3 regions of the Paenibacillus cisolokensis genome follow, and region 2 is predicted to be linked to each of the others. Evidence: predicted binding sites of a transcription regulator. Region 2 holds the regulator's gene; each other region holds the start of a gene.
What was found. Region 2 encodes Rex, which represses fermentation and respiration genes when NADH is low (regulators of the CRP and FNR family bind a similar motif). Its sites were predicted from a motif close to TTGTGAAATATTTCACAA; they were not measured.

Region 1 (7,683 bases), on a different contig from region 2:
GAGGAGAACGGCGTTCCGTACTGCATCGACAGCAGCAACGAACAGCGGTACTACTTCCGCAACGAAGTGCGTTTGGACATTTTGCCTTATTTGAGCCGTTTCAATCCCCGGTTGCCGGAAGCGCTGGCGAGGCTGTCCGAAATCGCCGCAGAGGAAGACGCCTGGATGGCCGGCGAAACCGAAGCCGCCTTCAAGCGGCTGGTCCGCTGTTCGGGCGGCGAATGCGCGATGGACCGCCGGCCCTTCCTGGGCCTTCATGTTGCTTTACAAAGGAGATTGATTAAACTAATATTAAATTATCTGTCACTGGAAACGGAAACAGCCTCGTTCGAACGGATCGAGACGATCCGTCTCGCTGCGCTCGGCGAGGAGACGACCTGGACGCTGGATGCCGGCGGCGGCATACGCTGCGTAAGGGAATACGACACCCTTCGCTGGATTTCGCAGCGGGACGGACGATCCCTGCCCGGTCGTACAGGTCGTTACGCATACCGCGTTTCGGCCGACTGCCGGCTTCTGCACGTGCCCGAAGCGGGCTGCTCGTTTCGATTCGACGAAGCGCCAGGGGGAGAGAAGACGCGCCCGTCCGGCCGCATGGAAGCGTGCTTCGATGCCGACAGGCTCGCGTATCCGCTCACGGTACGCAATCGCCGGCCCGGCGATCGGATGCGGGTCATCGGACTAAACGGTTCCAAAAAGGTTCAAGATATGTTCATCGACGAGAAGATCCCGCCTTCCCGGCGGGAGGCGATGCCGCTTTTGACCGATTCGGAAGATCGCATCGTCTGGATACCCGGATTGCGGCGATCGCCGTTTGCGCTGCCTGACGACTCTACCCGGCGGGTGCTGCGCGTTCGCGTAGAACGCTGCACGGATGCGGAATAACGGGGCGATAGCGGGCATTTGCCCGAATAAGTTGCACTTGTTTATTCATAAGTATAGCTATAACTTATAGGAGGACTTCATTTGTTAAACGACATTCAAGAAGTGCTGTACGATTCTGAACAAATCCGGGCGAAGGTCAAGGAACTCGGAAACAAGCTTTCCCGTGACTTTGAAGGACGGAATCCGTTGGTGATTTGTGTTCTTAAAGGCGCGTTTATTTTTATGTCCGATTTGGTAAAAGAAATCACCATTCCGCTGGAAATCGACTTTATGGCCGTTTCCAGCTATGGCCAGTCTACCAAATCGACCGGCGTCGTGAAGATCGTCAAAGATCTCGACACGCCGGTGGAAGGCCGGGACGTGCTGATTGTGGAAGACATTATCGATAGCGGGCTTACGCTCAGTTATTTGATCGACGTGCTGGAACGCCGCAATGCGAAGTCCGTAACGGTCGTGACGCTCTTCGATAAGCCGGCCCGCCGGACGGTCGAACTGGAAGCGGATTACACCGGATTTACGCTGCCCGACGCTTTCGTCGTCGGCTATGGGCTCGACTATGCGGAACGATACCGCAATTTGCCGTTTATCGGCGTGCTGAAGCCCGAAGTGTATGAGAAGTAGCGGAAAGTCCGTTGGCCAGTCCGATGCGCGATTCGCCGTACATGCCTCCCCATGCCGTTCTATTGTGGTGGAAAGACATGCTATGGTAAAATATTTTAAGCGTCTTGAGAGGAGGTAGGGGATGAATCGGATCATCCGCAATACTGGATTCTATTTGCTCATCTTCTTGGTGACCGTCGGGATTTTCCAATTTATCAGCAGACAAAACGATACGTCGGCCGAAATTCGGTACGACCAGTTGAGGCAAGAGATTGCAAACAATAATATCGAAGAAATTACGCTGCAATTCGACGGCTATTCCTATTTGGTCACCGGTAAATATAAAACCGCACCTCCGGATGCGCAATCTGACCGATTCTTCTCACGCACGAACGTTGAAGAATATGTAGTCAAGGAAATTGATGAAGCTTCGCGAACGAACGGCTTCAAGCTGACGATCAAGCCTACGGAAGAGCCTAGCATTTGGCTCACATTCCTTACCTCCATCATCCCGTTCGTGATCATGTTCATCCTGATTTTCTTCCTGATCAATCAGGCGCAGGGCGGCGGCGGCAAAGTGATGAACTTCGGCAAGAGCCGCGCGCGTCTGTACAACGAAGAGAAGAAGCGGGTCACGTTCGAGGATGTGGCCGGCGCGGACGAAGAGAAGCAGGAGCTTGTCGAAGTCGTCGAGTTTCTGAAAGATCCGCGCAAATTTGCGGCAGTCGGCGCCCGCATTCCGAAAGGCGTGCTGCTCGTCGGGCCTCCGGGTACCGGTAAAACGTTGCTGGCCCGTGCCGTGGCAGGTGAAGCCGGCGTTCCGTTCTTCAGCATTTCCGGTTCGGACTTCGTGGAGATGTTCGTCGGCGTCGGTGCCTCCAGGGTACGCGACCTGTTCGAAAATGCGAAGAAAAACGCGCCTTGTATTATCTTTATCGACGAGATCGACGCCGTCGGCCGCCAGCGCGGCGCCGGACTTGGCGGCGGTCACGACGAGCGGGAGCAAACGCTGAACCAGCTGCTTGTCGAAATGGACGGCTTCGGTGCCAACGAAGGCATTATTATCGTCGCGGCGACGAACCGGCCGGATATTCTCGACCCGGCGCTTCTGCGTCCCGGACGTTTCGACCGTCAAATTACGGTCGACCGGCCGGACGTGAAAGGCCGCGAAGCGGTGCTGAAAGTGCACGCCCGCAACAAACCGCTGAGCAAGGACGTCAAGCTCGATGTCATCGCCAAGCGTACGACAGGCTTTACCGGGGCCGATCTGGAGAATCTGCTTAACGAAGCGGCGCTTCTTGCCGCAAGACGCAACAAGAAGGAGATTGCCATGGTCGAGGTGGACGAAGCGATCGACCGCGTCATTGTCGGTACGGAGAAGAAAAGCCGCGTCATCAGCGACCGCGAGAAACGGATCGTCGCTTATCACGAAGCGGGTCATACGATCGTCGGCTATTTCCTGGAGCATGCCGACATGGTGCATAAAGTGACGATTATCCCGCGCGGCCGCGCCGGCGGATACGTCATTATGCTGCCGAAGGAAGACCGGATGCTGGTCACGAAGCAGGAACTGCTCGACAAAGTGACAGGGCTGCTTGGCGGACGGGTTTCGGAGGAACTGTTCATCGGCGAGATCGGCACCGGCGCTTACAGCGACTTCAAACAGGCCACCAGCATCGTGCGCAGCATGATTATGGAATACGGCATGAGCGAGAAGCTCGGTCCGATGCAATTCGGCAATTCGCAGGGCCAGGTATTCCTCGGCCGCGATTTCGGACATGAGCAGAACTATTCGGATGCCATCGCCTACGAGATCGACCAGGAGATGCAGCGCATCATCAACGAATGCTACGAGCGGGCGAAGAAACTGCTTTCCGAGAAGAGCAAGGAAGTGCATCTGATTGCCCAGACGCTGCTTAAGGAAGAGACGCTCGATATCGAGCAGATCAAGCGGCTGATCGAGACCGGGTCGCTTGACGGCGAGCCGGGCGAATCGCCGGAGCAGACCGAAGCGTCGAAAGAATCGTCGGCCGAACCGACTGTCGACACGCTCGGCAATGTCAGGGTTCGCATTCAGACGCGCGAACCGGGCGAAACGGCGGCTCCGCCGACCGATGACAAGAAGAGCGGCAACGACGATTCCGGCAATCGCGAATCGTAAAGCTTCCATCATATGGCTGCATTATTAGAGGCTCCGTTTCCGGAGCCTCGTTTTTTTATTTTTTGGCAATAAAAAAACCGGAATGAACGTGCGGCCATGGTATGGCGTCTAATCCGGCGCAATGGCCATTTTGCCCGGAACGGACCGGTGGTTTTTCTCATTGACATGGATAAATACCTTGTGTAAATTTAATGATAATTAAATGAAATGGCATACAGGGGACTCGGTAGTGTACGTTTTCCCGCAAGCTTGTGCATAAGTTCACAAAGTCGCAGGGGGCATTATGCGAGGCCAAAGCCAGTCAGATCCGAAGAGGAGATGTCAATCATGGAAGCATTGGCGCTGGAGCGCAAGGCGGAGCAGAACCGCCAGCTGCGCGATCGGCTTATGGAATTGAAGAAAGAGCGCAACGCGATTATTCTGGCCCACTATTATCAGCGGGATGAAATTCAGGAAGTGGCGGATTTCCGAGGCGACTCGTTTTTGCTTGCCCAGAAGGCCGCGCAGACCGATGCCGATGTCATCGTGTTTTGCGGTGTTCATTTTATGGGCGAGAGCGCTAAAATTCTGGCTCCCAATAAGACCGTTCTCATTCCCGACGAGCGGGCGGGCTGCCCGATGGCGGATATGGTGAACGTCGATGGCCTTCGCAAGCTGAAAGCACAGCACCCGAATGCGACGGTTGTAACATATATCAACTCGTCCGCCGAGGTGAAAGCGGAGACCGACATTTGCTGTACGTCAGCGAACGCGGTGAAGGTGGTCAACTCGGTGGAAAGCGACGAAGTAATCTGGGTTCCGGACAAAAATCTCGGTCATTACGTCCAGCAGCAAACGGACAAGAAGATGATCATCTGGGAAGGATACTGCAACACGCACGACATGCTGACGGTGAAGGATGTCGAGGAGATGAAAGCGAAGTATCCGAACGCCCAGTTCGTCGTTCATCCGGAGTGCCGTCCGGAAGTCGTGGCGCTTGGAGACTTCGTCGGCAGTACGACCGCAATCATTAAATATTGCAGAGAATCCGATCATAAGGAATTTATCGTCGGAACGGAAGACGGCACGGGGTACCAACTGCGTATGGACAGTCCGGATAAAACGTTCCATTTTGCCACCAAATATTTGGTTTGTCCGAACATGAAAGTCAACAATCTGAAGAAGCTGGTCAAATGTCTGGAGACGATGCAGCCGCAAGTTTACGTGCCGCCGCATGTCGCCGACAAGGCCCGCTTGTCGCTGGAGCGCATGCTGCAGGTCAAATGACCGCGCGCCGTTCTGATGTATTGCCCGGGAGGCTATAGTTGCCATGATTCCAAGATATCTCGTTAACCTATCGCTCCAGCAGCTCCCTGTCGTGGAGAAAGATGTTATCGTCATAGGGGCCGGCATTGCCGGCCTTTTTACCGCCATCAAGGCGAGCGAAAGTAATTCGGTTCTGGTTATTACGAAGAAATCGTTAATGGACAGCAATACGCGTTACGCCCAGGGCGGCATTGCCGCCGTCATTTCCGACGACGATTCGCCCGAATACCATCGCCAGGATACGCTTGTGGCAGGGGTCGGACTATGCTCGCAAGATGCGGTCGATGTGCTCGTTCACGAAGGGCCGGAAGGGGTGCGGGACCTTATCCGGATGGGCACCCATTTCGATCAGGAAAACGGCGAATTCGCGCTGACGAAGGAAGGCGCGCATAGTCAACGCCGCATTTTGCATGCGAACGGAGACGCCACCGGTTACGAGATCGTGCGGGCGCTGTCGGAGAAAGCCGTCGGCAATCCGGCAATTGAGATCTGGGACGATCATTTTGTCATCGACTTGATAACCGAGGACGGCGAATGCTGCGGCGCGCTCGTGCAGAAGCCTGACGGAAAGCGGCTGTTCGTGCGAGGCAAGGCTGTCGTTCTGTGCTCCGGCGGAACCGGCCAGCTGTACCGTTATACGACGAATCCCGATGTCGCCACAGGCGACGGTATCGCGATGGCTTATCGCGCGGGCGCCTATATTCAGGACATGGAATTTATTCAATTTCATCCGACCTCGCTCTGTTATCCCGGCGCTCCCCGTTTCCTAATTTCCGAAGCGGTGCGCGGCGAAGGTGCGATACTGCGCAATATTAAAGGCGAGCGCTTCATGGAACGCTATCATCCTCTGCTGGAGCTGGCACCGCGCGACGTCGTGGCAAGGGCGATCGTGAGCGAGATGGAAGCGACGAAGTCGACATTCGTTTATTTGGACATCACGCATGAGCCGGCTGATATGGTGAAGCACCGGTTTCCGAACATTTACGATTTTTGCCTCAACTACGGTCTGGATCTGACAACCGACTGGATTCCGGTAGCTCCGGCTGCGCATTATATGATGGGCGGGGTCAAAACCGATTTGCACGGGGAAACCAATATTCGCCGATTGTTCGCTTGCGGGGAAGTGTCTTCGACCGGCGTTCATGGAGCGAACCGTCTGGCCAGCAATTCGCTGTCGGAAGCGATTGTATTTGGCCGCCGCATCGTCGAGCGAATTAACGAACTGCCCCCCGTCGAAGGATTGCCGATCCCGGATATCCGGGAAGAGCGGAGTCGCGGCGGCGTACCGATGCAAGCGGTCGTCGAGCGGCGTCTCAAGCTGCAGAAGGTGATGGTTCGCTATGTCGGTTTGCGGCGCGATGCGAAGGGACTCGCCAAAGGGCTGGAAGAGCTGAAGCGCCAACTGCCGATATTCGAGTCGGTATTGACGAGGCGGGAAGAATTCGAGTTTGCCAATCTTCTTATTTGCGCGCTGTTGACGACGCAAGCGGCCTTGGCCCGCGAGGAGAGCCGGGGCGCGCATTATCGCGAGGATTTCCCGGAGAGGGACGATGAGCGCTGGCGCAAGCATACGGTGCTGCACCGGCTGCAAGGTTTGACGGGGGAGCGGATTGACGATGATTGATAACGGATTCTCCTATGAGTTCGAAGGGTATAATGAAGCGTTGAAGGAGCAAATCCGCCGCTGGCTGGCGGAGGACGTCGGCAGCGGGGACATTACGACCGCTGTCACAATTCCGGGAGGCAGCCAGTCCAAGGCGGTTATTCATGTGAAGGAGGACGGGGTTGTGGCCGGATTGCCGGCCGCCCGTCTCGTATTCGAAGTCGTCGATCCCGGATTGCGCTTCCGGCCGCTGATGCAGGACGGCCAGCGGGTAACGAAGGGCGACGTGCTGGCCGAAGTGGAAGGCAGTACGCACAGCCTCTTGACGGGCGAGCGTCTGGCGCTCAATCTGATGCAGCGGATGTCCGGCATCGCGACCAAGACAAGACGTTTTGTCGAGGCGCTGGAGGGGCTGCCGGTCCGCCTTGTCGATACGCGCAAGACGACCCCGGGCCACCGGTTGTTGGAGAAATATGCCGTACGTGTCGGCGGAGGGGCCAATCACCGGTTCGGCCTGTACGACGCCGTCATGATCAAGGACAACCATATCAAGGCCGCCGGCGGCATCCGGCAAGCGGTGGAGGCGGCTCGGGCGCGCATTCCGCATACGATGAAAATCGAAGTCGAGACCGAGTCGCTTGAGCAAGTGGACGAAGCGCTCGAATGCGGCGCCGACATTATTATGCTCGACAACATGCCGTACGATCGAATGAGGGAAGCCGTTCTTCGCATTAAGAGCCGGTCTCCCCATGTGATTACGGAAGCGTCCGGCGGCGTCCGTCTGGATACGGTGCGCGCGATTGCGGAATGCGGCGTCGACGTCATTTCCGTCGGGGGGCTTACGTATTCGTTCGATTCCCTCGATATCAGCCTCGATTTGAATGCAAAGAAGGGCGGGAACCCGTCATGATTTTGGTTATCGATGTCGGAAATACCAATATTGTGCTTGGTATATATAAGAAGAAGGAGCTGCTCCATCACTGGCGTCTCAGTACGAATCGGGCCGCGACGGTGGACGAATACGGCATCACCATTCACAACCTGTTTCAATATGCAAATTTGCCGATGGACCGGATCGAAGGGGTCGTCATTTCGTCCGTTGTGCCGCCGCTGATGCGCACGTTGGAGC
Region 2 (7,683 bases):
GCTCGGCACATATCAGCTCGGTTCGGTAACGGAGCTGTTCGGCATAAGGCATGACCGCCAGCACCAGGCCGACAGCGACGCCATGGCGACGGCGGAACTGTTCGCGGCTTGCGTTCGCAAAATGCGGGAGCTGCCGCTCTTGACGCTTCAACGGTTCGCCGGTATTATTCCGGAGTATGACGATTTGGGCTGGTTCGTCCGTCAAGTTTTGGATTGGAAGCAAACCCAAACTTCCGTCGATCCGGACGCCTACGCCTATTATAACCAATTCGCGCTCAAAGCCGGCGACTGGACCGATGAGTTGCCGCCGCGGGCCGAAATGGAAGAATCGCCGCTCGAGAACGTATCGTACGAGCAATATTTGAGCGGCGTCAAATCGCGCTTCCGCGATCTGTTCGACCGCTATGAGGAACGCGAGGCGCAGGACCAGATGTTCCGGGAAGTGCATGAGGCGCTGGAGAACGACAGCCATTTGCTGATCGAGGCCGGGACCGGAACAGGCAAGTCGCTCGGCTATTTAATTCCTGCTCTTTATTATGGTATCCGCCAGGAGAAAAAGATAGTCGTCAGCACGCATACCATTAATCTTCAGGAGCAGCTTCGCCAGCGCGACATCCCGCTGCTGCAGGAACTGCTTCCGTTCCCTTTTAAAGCCGCGATATTTAAAGGCAGAGGCAATTACTTATGCTTGCGCAAATTCGAAGCCAAAGTCAACAGCCGCGATTTCGCTTCGCCGATCGACGACGCGCTGACCGCATCGCAAATGGTGACATGGCTCGGGGAGACGGAAACGGGCGATCAGGAGGAGTTGAATCTCGGAAGCAAGGGAGCCGAGTTTTGGAGCACCGTGGCAAGCGACGCCGACTCCTGTCTGAACCGCGCCTGCCCGTGGTTCAGGCGCTGCTTCTACCACCGGGCCAAGCATGAAGCGGGCCTGGCCGACGTCATTATTACGAATCATTCGATGCTGTTCACCGATATACGCGCCGAGCATCGGCTGCTGCCGGCCTATGACCATCTGATCGTCGACGAGGCGCATCATCTGGAAGAAGTGGCGGGCAAGCATCTCGGGCTGCAGCTTTCCTATTATTCGCTCGTGCAGCCGCTTACCCGGCTCGTCAAAGACGCTCGTCAAGGTCTTCTGATGGCGCTGCGCGTCAAGCTGACAGGCGAAGACGACGAATTCGCGCAAGCGTGGCGGGAAACGATCGACGAGCTCATTCCGGCGCTCGCCGAAGCGAGAGAGCATTGGGACAAGCTGTTTGAGCTGCTGCATGGCGTAGCGGGCAAAGGCGGCGACAGCCAGGATAACGCGCAGACGGTGTACCGTCTGCGGAGAGATCGCATGCCTGGGGATTGGGAAACGATCGCGGGCGTCGAAGCGAACGTTTACGCCGCGCTTCAGCCGGCCGTCCGCAAGCTGGACAAGACGTTGTCGGAGATCAAGGAACGGTCGGACGACCATGCGATGCAGGCGCTCGTGACCGATTTGAACGGCTGCGTCAAAGATATTTCCAGAGCCCGGGACGATTTGCGCACGTTCATTAAGGCGGACAAGGCCGACACCGTTTACTGGATCGAAACGGGAACGTCCGGCCGCCCCGGCCGATCGGTTCATCTGTTCGCCGTGCCTGCCGATGTAAGCGGCGAGCTTCGCGAATATTTCTTCAACCGGAAGAAGAGCGTCGTTCTGACAAGCGCCACGTTGTCGGTTCAGAAGTCGTTTCAATACGTTTGCGAACAGATCGGGTTGTCGGGGCAGGAGGAGCAGGGCCGCCTCAAGACGGTGCAGCTGCCTTCTCCGTTCAATTATCGCGAGCAGGCGCTCGTCATCATTCCGCGCAATTTTCCCGTTCTGAAGGGCGCGAACGGCGACGAACGGTTTGTCTCGATGCTGGCTTCGTCGCTTGCGGAGGCGGCCCGCGAAACGAACGGACGGATGCTCGTCCTGTTTACGTCGTACCGTATGCTCAGGCACACTTACGACAAGCTCAAGGAAGAGCTGTCGGACAGCGGCATTCAGGTGCTGGGACAGGGTGTGGACGGCGGCAACCGCAGCAAGCTGACGAGGCGGTTCGTGCAGCAGCCTGCTTCGGTGCTGCTCGGCACGAGCAGCTTCTGGGAAGGAGTAGACATTCCCGGCGAAGCGCTCACTTGTCTGGCGATTGTACGGCTGCCTTTTCAGCCGCCGAATCATCCGCTCATCGAAGCCAAGTCGGAAATGCTGCAGGAGCAGAAGCAGAATCCGTTCATGAAGCTGTCCGTCCCGCAAGCGGTCATCCGATTCAAGCAAGGCTTCGGCCGTCTGGTCAGAACGGCGCAGGACCGCGGCGTCGTGCTGATCTATGACACGCGAGTGATTGAGACGTATTACGGCAAACATTTTCTGTATTCGCTGCCGGGACCGAAAATCGAGCATATGCATCTCGATAAAATGATTCCCAGGATGCGCGAATGGCTGGCAGGCGGCCATCGGAAGGAGGCGGAAGCATGAAGCAGTCGAAAATATCGGAAGCGGTCGTCAAACGGCTGCCGGTATACCTCAACGTTCTGACGGAGCTGTCCAAGCGTGATGTCCAGACCGTCTCGTCGCAGGAGCTCGGACAGAAGCTGGACCTTAATCCGGCGCAAATCCGCAAGGATCTGGCCTATTTCGGCGAATTCGGACGCAAGGGCATCGGTTATGACGTATCGTATCTGATCGAGAAAATACGCCAAATCCTGAAGCTCGACAAGCCGCTGCACGTCGCTCTTGTCGGTGCCGGCAATCTGGGACATGCCCTGTGCAATTACAATACCTACGTCGAGGACAATATGAAAATTACGGCCGTTTTCGACGCCCATCCGGGCAAAGTCGGGATGAAAATCAACGGCCTGACCGTTCAGCCGATGGAGGAACTGAAGGAAACGGTCGGCAGGCTCGACATCCGCGTCGGCATCATTACGGTGCCGGCTGTCGAAGCGCAAAATGTTGCAGACCGGTTTATCGAGGCCGGCATTGAAGCCATTCTCAATTTCGCCCCGGTCATTTTAAAGGCGCCCGACGAGGTTCGGATTCATCATGCCGATTTTACGACCCAACTGTTAAGCCTGGCCTATTATTTGGATAAAGAAAGGGACGAAACCGATGAAGGAATGGCTGATTGAGAACGGAATTTTTGTCACGATGGATGAGGAGCATCCGGTCGTGCGCGGGTATATGCATGTAGTAGGAGACCGGATTGCCTATATCGGTCCGGAAGCGCCTGCCGGCGTGTCGCCGGATGCGGAGAAAGTAAGCGGTCAAGGACTCGTCTTCATGCCCGGGATGATCAACACGCACGGCCATGCGTCGATGACGCTGCTTCGCGGCTATTCCGACGATCAAGTGCTGCAAGTGTGGCTGCAGGAAAAGATGTGGCCGATGGAAGCGAAATACGAGGCACGAGACGTGAAAACGGGAGCTGCGCTGGCCATCGTCGAAATGCTCAAATCCGGCACGACGCTGTTCGTCGATATGTACGACCGGATGGAGGTTGTCGCGGAGGTGGTCGAGCAGTCCGGCATTCGCGGCACTCTGATGCGCGGCGTTATCGGTCTCGGGCCGGAAGAGGAGCGCCGGTCGAAGCTGCAGGAGGCGATCCGTTTCGTCCGGGATTGGCACGGCAAGGCGGACGGCCGGATTACGGCGATGATGGCCCCGCACGCGCCGTATACTTGTCCTCCGGCGTATATCGAACAGTTCGTGCAGGCCGCCCACGATCTGAACGTGCCGCTCCATACGCATATGTCGGAGACGATTGCGGAGGTGGAGCAGAACGTCCGTGATTACGGTGCCCGGCCGGTCGAGCATCTGGACCGTCTCGGCTTCTTCTCGCGCCAAGCGCTCGTCGCGCATGCCGTTCATCTAACTGACGAAGAGATTGCGCTTCTGGCCGAACGCGGCGTATCGGTATCCCACAATCCGGCCAGCAATTTGAAGCTGGCAAGCGGCGTCGCGCGGGTTCCCGATATGCTTCGGGCTGGCGTCAAGGTTTCGCTTGGGACGGACGGGGCGGCAAGCAACAACAATCTCGATCTGTTCGACGAAATGCGGCTTGCGGCGCTCATCCATAAAGGCGTATCGGGCGACCCGACGGCCGTGCCGGCGATCGAAGCGCTCCGTCTGGCGACGGTATACGGCGCGCGGGCGCTCTGGCGGGACGATCTCGGGGTGCTCAAGGCCGGCATGAAGGCCGACTTTATTGCGCTGGATACGGAGCAGGCCCATTTCTATCCGCATTCCGATCTCGTATCCCATCTCGTCTACGCGGCGAACGGCCGCGACGTCCGCCACGTATGGATCGACGGCCGCCAAGTGGTGAAAGGCGGCGTGTGCACGCTGCTTGACGAGGAGAAAATACGCCGCGACGCTCAACAGTCGTTCGAGCGTCTCATTAACGGCTGATGCGGGCGCAACGCAAAAAAGCGCCCCCGATCATGACGCCGCGGCGTTGGGCGGCCGTTGCCGCTGCGGCGTTGCTGCTCGCCGTCATCGCCATCCACCAATATTACCGGGTTATCCAGCAGCCGGTCTGGAACGAGGAACGGGAAGCGTCCGCAAGGGCGAAGGAGCTGGCCGGACTGACCGAAGTATTGCGCGCTGAAAAGGTCGTCTGGGACGAGACGTTCTGGATTGTCAAAGGGATCGACGGCGACGGCGAAGAGGTATGGGTATGGTTGCGGGATCGCGGTATCCGGACGGTCAAGGCGGCCGAGGCGGTCTCGCCGGACGAGGTGAAAGAACGGGTCCGCAGCCGCTACGCGGGAGCCGATATCGTCCGCATCCGCCCCGGACTTCTGCAGGGCGAGCCGGCGTGGGAAGTGTTTTATTCGCTGCCGGATGCGGGCGGCAAATATTTTTACGATTTTTACGACTTTAAGGACGGAACGCACAAGGTAACGTACCGGATTCCCGGACGTACCGCCGACTGACGTTTCCTGATATTACACCCCCTTTTGCGCATCGCGCTATGATATACTTTTCCTATAGATCTGTCTGCTAGGCGAAGTGAATCATGGTGGCGACGAGGAAGGGGGTTTTTACATCATGAACATCAAACTGCGAATCGTTCCCATCATTCTAACCGCCGTATTGTCTGCCGGACTGCTGTTCGGCGGTTGGTTTCTATATAAGCAAGTGGTAGTGGCCGGCCCGCTCGAAGAAGCGCTGCGGGAAGTGCCGGGCGTCGTGTCGGGCAAGCCGGTTATCGATGCCGATCATGTGAACGTGCATCTCAAGCTTGCGCCGGATGCCGATCTGCGCGAAGTATATGAGCGGATCGTCACGCAGGGGGCGCCTGCCATCGGCGACCGAAAAGTCCGGCTCTTTATCGAAGATTCGGAGGACGCCGGACTGGAACCGATATGGTCTGCCGTTTTGTTCGACGTGGCGGAAGCGATGGAGACGAGGCGGTACTCCAAAATTCCGGCGGCGCTGAAGGAGCTGGAGCAAGCTTATCCGGGCTTCAAGGCCTCGACCGAAATCGACGCCGACAATGTGTATATTACGATGCGCCGGGGCGATGCCGTGAAGCATGTCGTGCTGCCGCGCATTCCCGATACGCTGGGAGTGTGGCCGAATGCTTAAGTACGGTAAGGAAATCGCGATCGGCTTCCTGCCGGTGCTGCTCGTTTTTCTTGTCTTCCTGAAGGTGAATATCGTGCCGCTGCTGCTCGTCGCCGCGCTCGGCGGCCTTCTGTTCTATGCGGTGCGGGCGCGAGGCAACGTTGCGCCGGCCGGCGGGAAGCGCCGTCTGCCGGCGCGCTCGTCCGTACAGCTAACGTTCGACGAGATCGGGGGACAGGAACGGGCGAAGCAGGAGCTGACCGAGGCGCTCGATTTTTTGGTGAATCAGGAGCAAATTGCCAAGTTCGGCATACGCCCGCTGAAAGGCATTCTGCTGACCGGGCCGCCGGGAACCGGCAAGACGCTGCTTGCCAAAGCGGCCGCCCATTATACCGATTCAGTCTTTGTAGCCGCATCCGGCAGCGAATTTGTGGAGATGTACGTCGGCGTCGGCGCGAGCCGCATCCGCGAGCTGTTCAAGGAAGCCCGCAACAAAGCGGTCAAGGCCGGCAAAAGCGGCGCGGTCGTCTTCATCGACGAAATCGACGTCATTGGCGGCAAGCGGGACGGCGGCCAGCACCGCGAATACGATCAGACGCTGAACCAGCTGCTGACCGAGATGGACGGCATTCATACGTCCGATACGCCGCGCATCCTGCTGATCGCAGCGACGAACCGCAAGGAGATGCTGGATAGCGCGCTGCTTCGTCCGGGACGCTTCGACCGGCATATCGGGGTCGATCTGCCGGACAAAAAAGGTCGGCAGCATATATTGAACATTCATGCCCGCAACAAGCCGCTCGCCGAGGACGTGAGTCTGGAGCAAGTGGCCGAAGAAACGTTCGGCTTCTCGGGCGCACAGCTGGAGAGCGTCCTGAACGAAGCCGCCATCTACGCGATGCGCGAGAACGAGGAAGCGATCCGGCAGCACCACTTGGCGATGGCGATCGACAAAGTGATGATGGGCGAGAAAACCGACCGCGAAGCGACGCGGGAGGAGCGCGAGCGCGTGGCGCTTCACGAGTTGGGCCATGCGATCGTCGCCGAGCTGGTGCGGCCGGGCAGCGTCTCCCAGGTGGCGCTATCGCCGCGCGGCCAGGCGCTCGGCTATGTCCGTCACAATCCGCAGCAGGACCGGTACCTGTATACCCGGGAATTTCTCGAAGGGCAAATTATGATCGCGCTCGGCGGGGCTGCGGCGGAAGAGATGTTTTACGGCGACCGCAGCACCGGCTCCCGGGGCGATTTCGAGCAGGCGATGGGGATCGTGCGCACAATGGTTGAATCGGGACTGACAGAAGCGGGCATCGTCGACAGCAGCATGATGACGCCCGACAGCTGGGCGAAAGTGACGGGGACGATTCTGGACCGGCTTATGGAACGGACGAAGGAACTGCTCGCCGGCTACAAAACGGTATTTCTGCAATCGCTCGACGTGCTTGTTCACGAGGAGACGATGGACGGGAACCGGTTCCGGGAACTGCTGGCGGAGCACGGGGAAAGCCGCAGCGCGTAAGCGGAAGGCGGTTTTTGTACGCCGTTTGCGCAGCGTTCGTAAATTGTTCACAATGCGATATAGAAAAAAAAGGCGGGCGTGCGGCTCGCCTTCTTATTTTTTTTGCGAACCGTTATAATATAAGATGTGAACGGCACGACGCAAAGTCAGAAGGGGGAACATTCATGAGAATCAAAACAGTCGGTGTCGTCGGTGTCGGCACAATGGGTCAAGGTATTGCGGAAATGCTTGCCTTCAAAGGGCTTGACGTATATATTGTCGAACAATCTCCGGAGAAGCTGGCTTACGGCAGGGAGATGATCGAGCTGAGCCTGGACAAGCAAATCGAGAAGTGGGCATTGACGCTGGCCGAGAAGAAGCTGGTGCTGAACCGGATACATAATGCCGCCCGACTCGACGAGCTGTCCGACTGCGAACTGGTCATTGAGACGATTACCGAAGATTTGGACAGCAAGAAAGAGGTGATCGGCCGGTTGGACCGGATATTGAGTCCAGACGCCATCATTGCGAGCAATACGTCGACGCTCAGCTTGACGGAGCTGGCAAGCGTAACCCGCCATCCGGAGCGGGTCATCGGCAT
Region 3 (7,683 bases), on a different contig from region 2:
ACGACGGCCATTGTAGCGGGGGAGCGAATGAACCTGCATAAGTTGAAAATGCTGCTGCAGAACGGAAGTGAATAGCGATGGACATGATCATTTTCGAGGTCGGGCTCGCCCTGGCGCTGATCAGCATCGTAGGATTGCTTTCCGCCAAGCTCCGGTTTTCGGTCATTCCGTTCTATATTTTGATCGGAATGGCCGTCGGCCCTCACGCTCCCCATTTTTGGATCATCGACTTGCGGTTTATCGAAAGCTCGGATGTCATCGACTTTATGGGGCGCCTCGGCATCCTGTTTCTGCTGTTTTATCTCGGACTGGAATTTTCCGTCGCACGCCTGCTCAAATCCGGAAAAGCGATACTGGCCGGCGGACTGTTCTATGTGGCGCTTAATTTTATTTCCGGACTGCTCATGGGCTGGTTCATGGATTTGCCGCTCAAGGAGACGCTTGTCGTATGCGGCATTATGACCAGCTCGTCGACGGCGATCGTCGCCAAAGTGCTGGTCGATCTGAAGCGGACGGCCAATCCCGAAACGGAACTGATTATGGGCATGATCATGTTCGACGATCTGTTCATTGCCGTTCACATCTCGATCCTGTCCGGTCTTGTGCTGAGCGGCGCGACATCTGTCGGCGGCGTGTTGCTCGTTTCGGCGTCCGCGCTGCTGTTTATTCTGTGCTTCCTCATAATCGGGCGCAAGCTGGTCAAATATTTCGATCTCGCGCTGCGCGTTCCTTCTAGCGAACTGTTTTTACTCCTCGTCATGACGATGTTGTTTCTTGTCGCCGGTTTCTCGGAGACGCTTCATGTCGCCGAAGCGATCGGCGCCTTGATGATCGGTCTCGTGCTGGGCGAATCCGCCCATGTGAAGCGAATCGAAAGCCTGGTCGTCCCGTTCCGGGACTTCTTCGGCGCCATCTTCTTCTTCGGCTTCGGCCTGACCATCCAGCCGTCCACGCTGGGCGGCGCCGTAGGCATGGCCGTGCTCGCGGTCATCCTTACCTTGCTCGCCAACCTCGCGGCAGGCTTCATCGCCGGCCGCCTGTCGGGCAATTCGTCTCGCGCCTCGCTTAATGTCGGACTGACGCTCGTCTCCCGCGGGGAGTTTTCGATCATTATGGCCAATATCGGCAAAGCCGGAGGTTTGATGCCGGCTATCCAATCCTTCGCCGTTCTGTACGTGCTGCTGCTCGCCGTCCTCGGTCCGCTGCTGACCAAAGAATCGAAGAGGATTCACCAGTACAGTCGGACGGTATCGGATAAAATCCGGCAAACAAGTCTGTTCAAACGAAAGGAAAACGAGAAAGAAGAAGATTAATATCGAAAACAATTCGCTTCATTTATATTTAATGTTGTTAAACACCAACATCCTGCGGCCGCCCTGTTGACGGACAGCCGCAGGATGTTTGCAATTCGCCTGGATTTACGATTTACGCGCGTTGGAAATGTTGGGCTCTTGCCGCTTGAGCCGCTTGAACCATATTGCGCAGCGCCGGAACCGTTTCGGCCAGGCCGCGCGTTTTCAACCCGCAGTCCGGGTTAATCCAGAACAATTCGGGACGAAGCACCCGGAGCGCGCGGTCGATCATGTCGGACATCTCTTCGACGCTAGGCACGCGCGGGCTGTGGATGTCGTAAACGCCGAGGCCGATGCCGTGGTCGTAATCGTGCTGTTCGAAGCTGGAGATGAGCTCGCCGTGGCTTCTCGACGATTCGATCGAGATGACGTCGGCATCGAGAGAACGGATGGCGTCAATCATATCGTGGAACTCGCAATAGCACATATGCGTATGAATTTGCGTCGTATCCTTTACCCCCGACGTAGCGAGGCGGAACGCTTTGACGGCCCATTGCAGATAGGCGTCCTGATCCTCCTGCTTGAGCGGCAAGCCTTCGCGCAAAGCCGGCTCGTCGACCTGGATCATCTCGATGCCGGCTTTCTCCAGCGCGAGCACTTCTTGCCGGAGCGCCAAGGCGATCTGGTTCGCCACCTGCTCGCGGCTCAGATCGTCGCGTACGAACGACCAGTTCAATATCGTAATCGGCCCCGTCAGCATGCCTTTCACCGGACGATCCGTCAGCGACTGCGCATATACGCTTTCCTTCACCGTCATCGGCTGTACGAATGCGACGTCGGCGTAAATAACCGGCGGCTTGACGCAGCGCGAACCGTACGATTGCACCCAACCGTTCCGGGTAAAGACGAAGCCGTCCAGCTTCTCGCCGAAATATTCGACCATATCCGTCCGTTCGAATTCGCCGTGAACCAGCACGTCGATTCCGATTTTCTCCTGCAGCCGGATACATGCCTCAATTTGCTCTTTCATAAACGCTTCGTACTGCGCATCGTTCCATTCGCCCCGCCGCCACTTCAGCCGCGCCTGCCGCACTTCCGGCGTCTGCGGGAAGCTGCCGATCGTCGTCGTCGGCAGCGGCGGAAGCTGCCATTTGTTCCGCTGCAGCTCGAACCGTTCGGAGAACGGCCGATTGCGGGAATCCGGGATATCCGCCAATTGACGCAAACCGCTGGCGACGTCCTCCCGGTTTCGCTCCGGCAGAAGGCGGAATGCGTTCAGCGCTTCGCGGCTAGCTGCAAGCTCGGCTTCCACCGCCTGCTCGCCTTGCCGGACTGCGGCGCGCAGAATGCGCAGTTCGTCCAGCTTCTCCTCGGCGAATGCGAGCGCTCCGCGCACGACGGGGTCAAGCCCGCTCTCCGCTCTCGTGCTGACGGGAACGTGCAGCAAGCTGCACGACGGCTGGAGAATCAATCGCTCAAGCGGAACAACGGCCGCTATGCGCCGGATCGCCTCCAGCTTCGCATCGAGATCCGCCCGCCATATGTTGCGGCCGTCGATCAGGCCGGCGCCCAGCACTTTATCTTCCGGCCATCCGAATTGTTCGAGCGCTTTGGCGTTTTTGCCGCCGTCGTGAACAAAATCGAGACCGATGCCGTCGACGGAAAGCGACGTGATTTTCTCAAAATTATCGACACCTTCAAAGTAGGTTTGCAGCATAATCCGAAGACCGGCCGTTTGCTCGCGAATGCGGCGATATAGATGCTCCACAAGCTTCCACTCGTCTGCGGTGACGTTCGTCGCAAGGTACGGCTCGTCGATTTGCACCCATTGGACGCCTTCCCGCTCCAGCTCGGTCAGCATCTGAATGTACACCGGGAGAAATTGTTCGATTTTTTCCGCCAGACGTCCGGCCTCGAAGCCTTTGGACAGCTTCAGAAACGTGAATAAACCGACGACGACAGGCTTGCCCTCGATGCCTGCGCGATTTTTGGCAAAACGGTACGCTTCCAGCGGTTTGTTCACGGTCAGACGCGGCACGATGCCGCCGATTTCGGGCACGATGTAATGGTAATTTGTATTGAACCATTTCGTCATTTCGCAAGCCGTCGCCTGCGCGTTGCCCCTGGCCATCGCAAAATAGACCGAAAGCGGTACAGGCCCCCCCTCGTGCCGGTATCGTTCGGGCACTACGCCGAACATGACGGCCATATCGAGCATATGATCGTACAGCGTAAAGTCGCCTACCGGGATCAGGTCGACGCCCTTCGCCTGCTGAACCTTCAACAGCTCGAGCTGTATCCGGTCCATTTCCGCCCGGAACGCTTCTTCCTCAAGCTTGCCCGCCCAGAACGACTCGAGCGCTTTCTTCCACTCGCGGTTTTCCCCGATTCTCGGGTAACCCAAATTGCTGATGATCAGTTCCGTCTTCATCTGTTTCTCCCATCCTTCCTCTGTTCGGCCTCTCTTGTCACAACGAAAAAAAGGCGTCTTTCCCCGTCAATAGGTATAGGGAAAGACGCCTGGCTCATTCCAGACGATCGCCTAACACCTCCCTATCACCCGTAGGTACATGCAGTGTTGTCGAAACAGGCAGGTCTCCTGGCTCCGGCGTCAACATCTATCGCGACCTTCCCGGCTAAAAGCTCCAGCCAGTGGCTGTCTCGCGACGACTCTTCCGTTACAGTGGCGGGACCGCGTCGGGTTTGCACCGAACTTCCCTTTTAAGCATACCGGTCACCTGATTGGCGGCGGTACGCACCTGTTCCCGTTATGAAATTGTTCATTCAAAGTGTACATCTAAGAATACATGCATTTAATCCGGTTGTCCAGCGTTTTCGTGAAATAAACGGGACTTTCGAACTTTTTGTGAATAATGGCGGGGATGCAGACGCACCATAATATTGCGCGCGTGTCGTCCGTCTGCGCCTTTTGCCATCCTGATGCTACTATACACCATGGAGCAGCATTCCGCATTTAAAAAAAAGACTCTTCCGGAACACGAAACATATTCCGAAAGAGCCTCAAGCCCGCAGCGATCAGAATCGCGCTGCCGCTTCGGCCGTCCGACGCAAACCATCTTCGATAATTTGCTGCGCCCGATCGGGGAATTGATTATGGCCTTCGATGACAATTTCCTCGGGCCGGATACCCCACAAGCCGATCGCGCTGTTGACGAAGCGGCTGGCCGATTCATGGGCGGCCATCAATTCATTCGAATAGTCGCCGCCGCGCGCGCTGAGCAGAACGGTTTTCTTGTCGCCCGCCAGTCCGACCGGACCTTCGGCGGTATATTTGAACGTTTTGCCGGCTTGCGCCAAATAGGAGATATACGTGACGAGCGGCGCCGGAACCGTATAATTCCACAGCGGGAACGCGATCACGACCTTGTCGGATTCCAGAAACTGATTCAGATAAAAATCGATTGTATCCGCAATCTCCTGCTCCTCGGCAGTCAACTCGAGCGATTGGCTCCGTTTGTAAAGCGCCGTAATGGCCGTGTTGCCGTAGTACGGAAGATTCAATTTATAAAGATCGAGTTCGGTAATCTGATCGTCCGGATGAGCTTCCCGATACGTTTTCAGAAAAGTCTCGTACATTTGGACGCTAACCGATTGTTCCGCAGGGCGGTCATTTGCTTTGACGAATAATACCTTGGACATGTTGGGTATGCAACCTCCTCTAGTTGTATGCATGTGACACCGCTTCGGGCTCGGACGCCACATTGCACATTATAATTTAGTCCCTATAATAATTCAAGTAACTTTTAGCCAACAAGTTTTACCCGTTTCCTCCACCTCTTTCTTCTTTATAGTAAAATGGACCGGCATTCGGACTTTTTTTCCCCTATCCTTCCGTTTCCGGTTAAAAAGTTGTTTCCAGACTTAAAAAAAGTTTTGCAGTTCGCCGGCAAAAGGACTAGAATATGAAGGTAGATAAATTCGGACCGGTACCAATCCTGCGTTTTTTGTGAAATTATTCACATCTATTCGAAGGCGGAGTCATTACCGTTCCGGCACAACAATATGTCGCAGACAAGGGAGGCTTTTTGCATCATGGCAGAAACATTGTCGCAAGAAGTGGAACACGAAGCTTCGACTGGCCGCGTGGAGACGGATATTCTCGACCAGTTGATGAAGCCCGAAGTTCAACGATCGCTCTCCGAGCTGGTGGAAAATTTGCCCAAGCTGGCGGAGATGGTCACGCTGCTGACGAAAGCGTACGACTTTGCCCAGTCGGTGGCGACGGACCGCATCCTCATCGAAGATTTGAAAGGCGGAATCGGAGAATTCGTCAAACCGATTCAGGAGAAAGTGAAAGGCGTTGCCGCAGCGGCAATCGAGGCAAACGAACGCGTGCAGACGGAGTCGGCGACGATCGGACTGTTCGGCTTGTTGAAAATGTTGAAAGATCCGCAAGTACAAAAAACGCTCCGCTTTATCCAGGCGTTCCTGGATGTGTCGGCGGAACGTCAAAAGCAGCGTTAATCCCGTACCGTATTTGATATCCAGAACAGGAGGATCAGCATGTCAAAGCACATTGTAATACTGGGCGGCGGCTATGGCGGGCTGCTGACTGCGCTGACCGCACGCAAATATCTTTCAGCAGAAGAAGCACAGATCACCCTTGTCAACAAGACTCCGTTTCATCAAATTGTGACGGAACTGCACCGTCTGGCCGTCGGCGGCCTGAACGAAGGCAACGTCGCGCTGCCGCTCGAGAAGCTGCTGCGCGGCAAAGATGTCGATATCCGCATCAATACGGTCGAAAAGATCGCCCTGGACCAGAAGCAAGTGTCGCTTGCGAACGGCGCTTCGATCAGCTACGATACCCTCGTTATCGCGCTGGGCAGCGAAACGGCGTTTTTCGGCATTCCGGGGCTCGAAGAAAACAGCTTCACCCTGAAATCGGTCGAAGACGCCAACCGCATTCGCGCGCATGTCGAAGCCCGCATCGACGCATACGCACAGTCGAAAAATAAAGCCGACGCGACGATCGTCATCGGCGGCGGCGGCCTGTCCGGCATTGAATTGATCGGCGAACTGACGGACATGCTCCCTTCCTGGTGCGAGAAAAAAGGCGTCGATTTCAACGATATTACGCTCTACTGCGTCGAAGCGGCTCCTTCCATTTTGGCCGGATTTACGCCGGATCTGGTGGAACGCGCCAAGACGAGCCTGGAAAAACGCGGCGTCCGCATTTTGACCGGGGTCGCCGTTACGGAAGTGCAAGGCAACAACGTCATTCTGAAAGACGGCACGAAAATCGAAGCGAACACGCTCGTCTGGACCGGCGGCGTAACCGGTTCCCCGGTTGTCGCCAATTCGGGCATCGAAACGGTTCGCGGACGCGCAACGGTCAACGAATATTTGCAGTCGACCTCGCATCCGGACGTATTCCTCGCCGGAGACAGCGCTGTCGTCATGAGTCCGGAAGGCCGTCCTTATCCGCCCAGCGCGCAAATCGCGTGGCAAATGGGCGAAACGGTCGGCTACAACGTATTCGCCGCATATAAAGGCGGTCCGTTGAAAGCTTTCAAGCCGGTCTTCTCCGGCACCCTTGCGAGCCTCGGCCGCAAAGACGCGATCGGCACGATCGGCGGCAACCAGACGAAGCTGAAAGGCCTCCCGGCATCGCTGATGAAAGAAGCGAGCAATATCCGCTATTTGTCCCATATTAACGGTCTCTTCTCGCTTGTATATTAAAGCGGTCCTGCGAAGGCGGGAAAAACCGGCTGCTATGGCCGGTTTTTTCCGCCTTCTTTTTTCGCTGTCGGCCGGAAACAAGTTTGAAATTGTTGCGGCATGAAATCGAAATAACAGGATGCTATACTTGTCAGCATGGTGTTCCTCCCGGAATGATGTTACACTTTTGGTATGGCTACGTCGAACAAGGAGAATGATGAGCGTTGAAAAAAGGCCTTATTTTATTTTTGTTCACCAGTTTGGTCATGTTGTCCGCTGGGTGCGGCAGCCTCCTCTCCGGACTTTCCGGCAGCCATAACGTCGGATCGGAGCAGACGCAGCCGAATGATCCGGCCGCAGACGCCGACGATACGACGGAGAACGAACCGTCGAAGCCGGCGGACGCGGCGCCGGAACCGCCGGAGCGGGAGAACGCGGCGCAGGAGCATCCCGGTACGGATAAGCCGGACGCGGAGAAGCCGCCGGTAGATAAGCCGAACTCGCCGCCGGAACGGGAAGGGCCGGTTCAGGAGACGGCGGGCAAAATCGGCGATTTGATGGTGGTTGCGAATCCGGACAGCTTAGCCGTACTGATTAACAAGCAGTATACGCTGCCGGAAAATTACGAGCCGGAAGACCTCGTATATCCCGACGTTCCGTTTATTTTCAGCGAGAAGGTCGACAAGCGCAAGCTTCGCAAAGAAGCCGC

Region 1: nadA (quinolinate synthase NadA) is a predicted target of Rex. The motif match lies at 3,896-3,913, and genes of this name have one in related genera.
Region 3: ABEV74_RS04955 (DUF1641 domain-containing protein) is a predicted target of Rex. The motif match lies at 5,258-5,275, and genes of this name have one in related genera.

Annotation. Positions count from the first base shown of each region.
Region 1 covers NZ_JBCNFP010000010.1:12,640-20,322, reverse strand. Annotated here, with positions in the region: gene tilS (tRNA lysidine(34) synthetase TilS) at 1-885, shown strand, start outside; gene hpt (hypoxanthine phosphoribosyltransferase) at 967-1,506, shown strand; gene ftsH (ATP-dependent zinc metalloprotease FtsH) at 1,628-3,646, shown strand; gene nadA (quinolinate synthase NadA) at 3,974-4,912, shown strand; gene nadB (L-aspartate oxidase) at 4,956-6,575, shown strand; gene nadC (carboxylating nicotinate-nucleotide diphosphorylase) at 6,568-7,464, shown strand; gene ABEV74_RS01755 (type III pantothenate kinase) at 7,461-7,683, shown strand, end outside.
Region 2 covers NZ_JBCNFP010000156.1:18,447-26,129, forward strand. Annotated here, with positions in the region: gene dinG (ATP-dependent DNA helicase DinG) at 1-2,494, shown strand, start outside; gene ABEV74_RS21355 (redox-sensing transcriptional repressor Rex) at 2,491-3,147, shown strand; gene ABEV74_RS21360 (amidohydrolase) at 3,128-4,426, shown strand; gene ABEV74_RS21365 (cell wall elongation regulator TseB-like domain-containing protein) at 4,459-4,953, shown strand; gene ABEV74_RS21370 (hypothetical protein) at 5,069-5,608, shown strand; gene ABEV74_RS21375 (AAA family ATPase) at 5,601-7,103, shown strand; gene ABEV74_RS21380 (3-hydroxyacyl-CoA dehydrogenase family protein) at 7,268-7,683, shown strand, end outside.
Region 3 covers NZ_JBCNFP010000027.1:59,802-67,484, reverse strand. Annotated here, with positions in the region: gene ABEV74_RS04975 (cation:proton antiporter regulatory subunit) at 1-75, shown strand, start outside; gene ABEV74_RS04970 (cation:proton antiporter) at 78-1,313, shown strand; gene metE (5-methyltetrahydropteroyltriglutamate--homocysteine S-methyltransferase) at 1,426-3,723, opposite strand; cobalamin riboswitch at 3,865-4,070, opposite strand; gene ABEV74_RS04960 (FMN-dependent NADH-azoreductase) at 4,329-4,985, opposite strand; gene ABEV74_RS04955 (DUF1641 domain-containing protein) at 5,346-5,777, shown strand; gene ABEV74_RS04950 (NAD(P)/FAD-dependent oxidoreductase) at 5,817-6,995, shown strand; gene ABEV74_RS04945 (M15 family metallopeptidase) at 7,199-7,683, shown strand, end outside.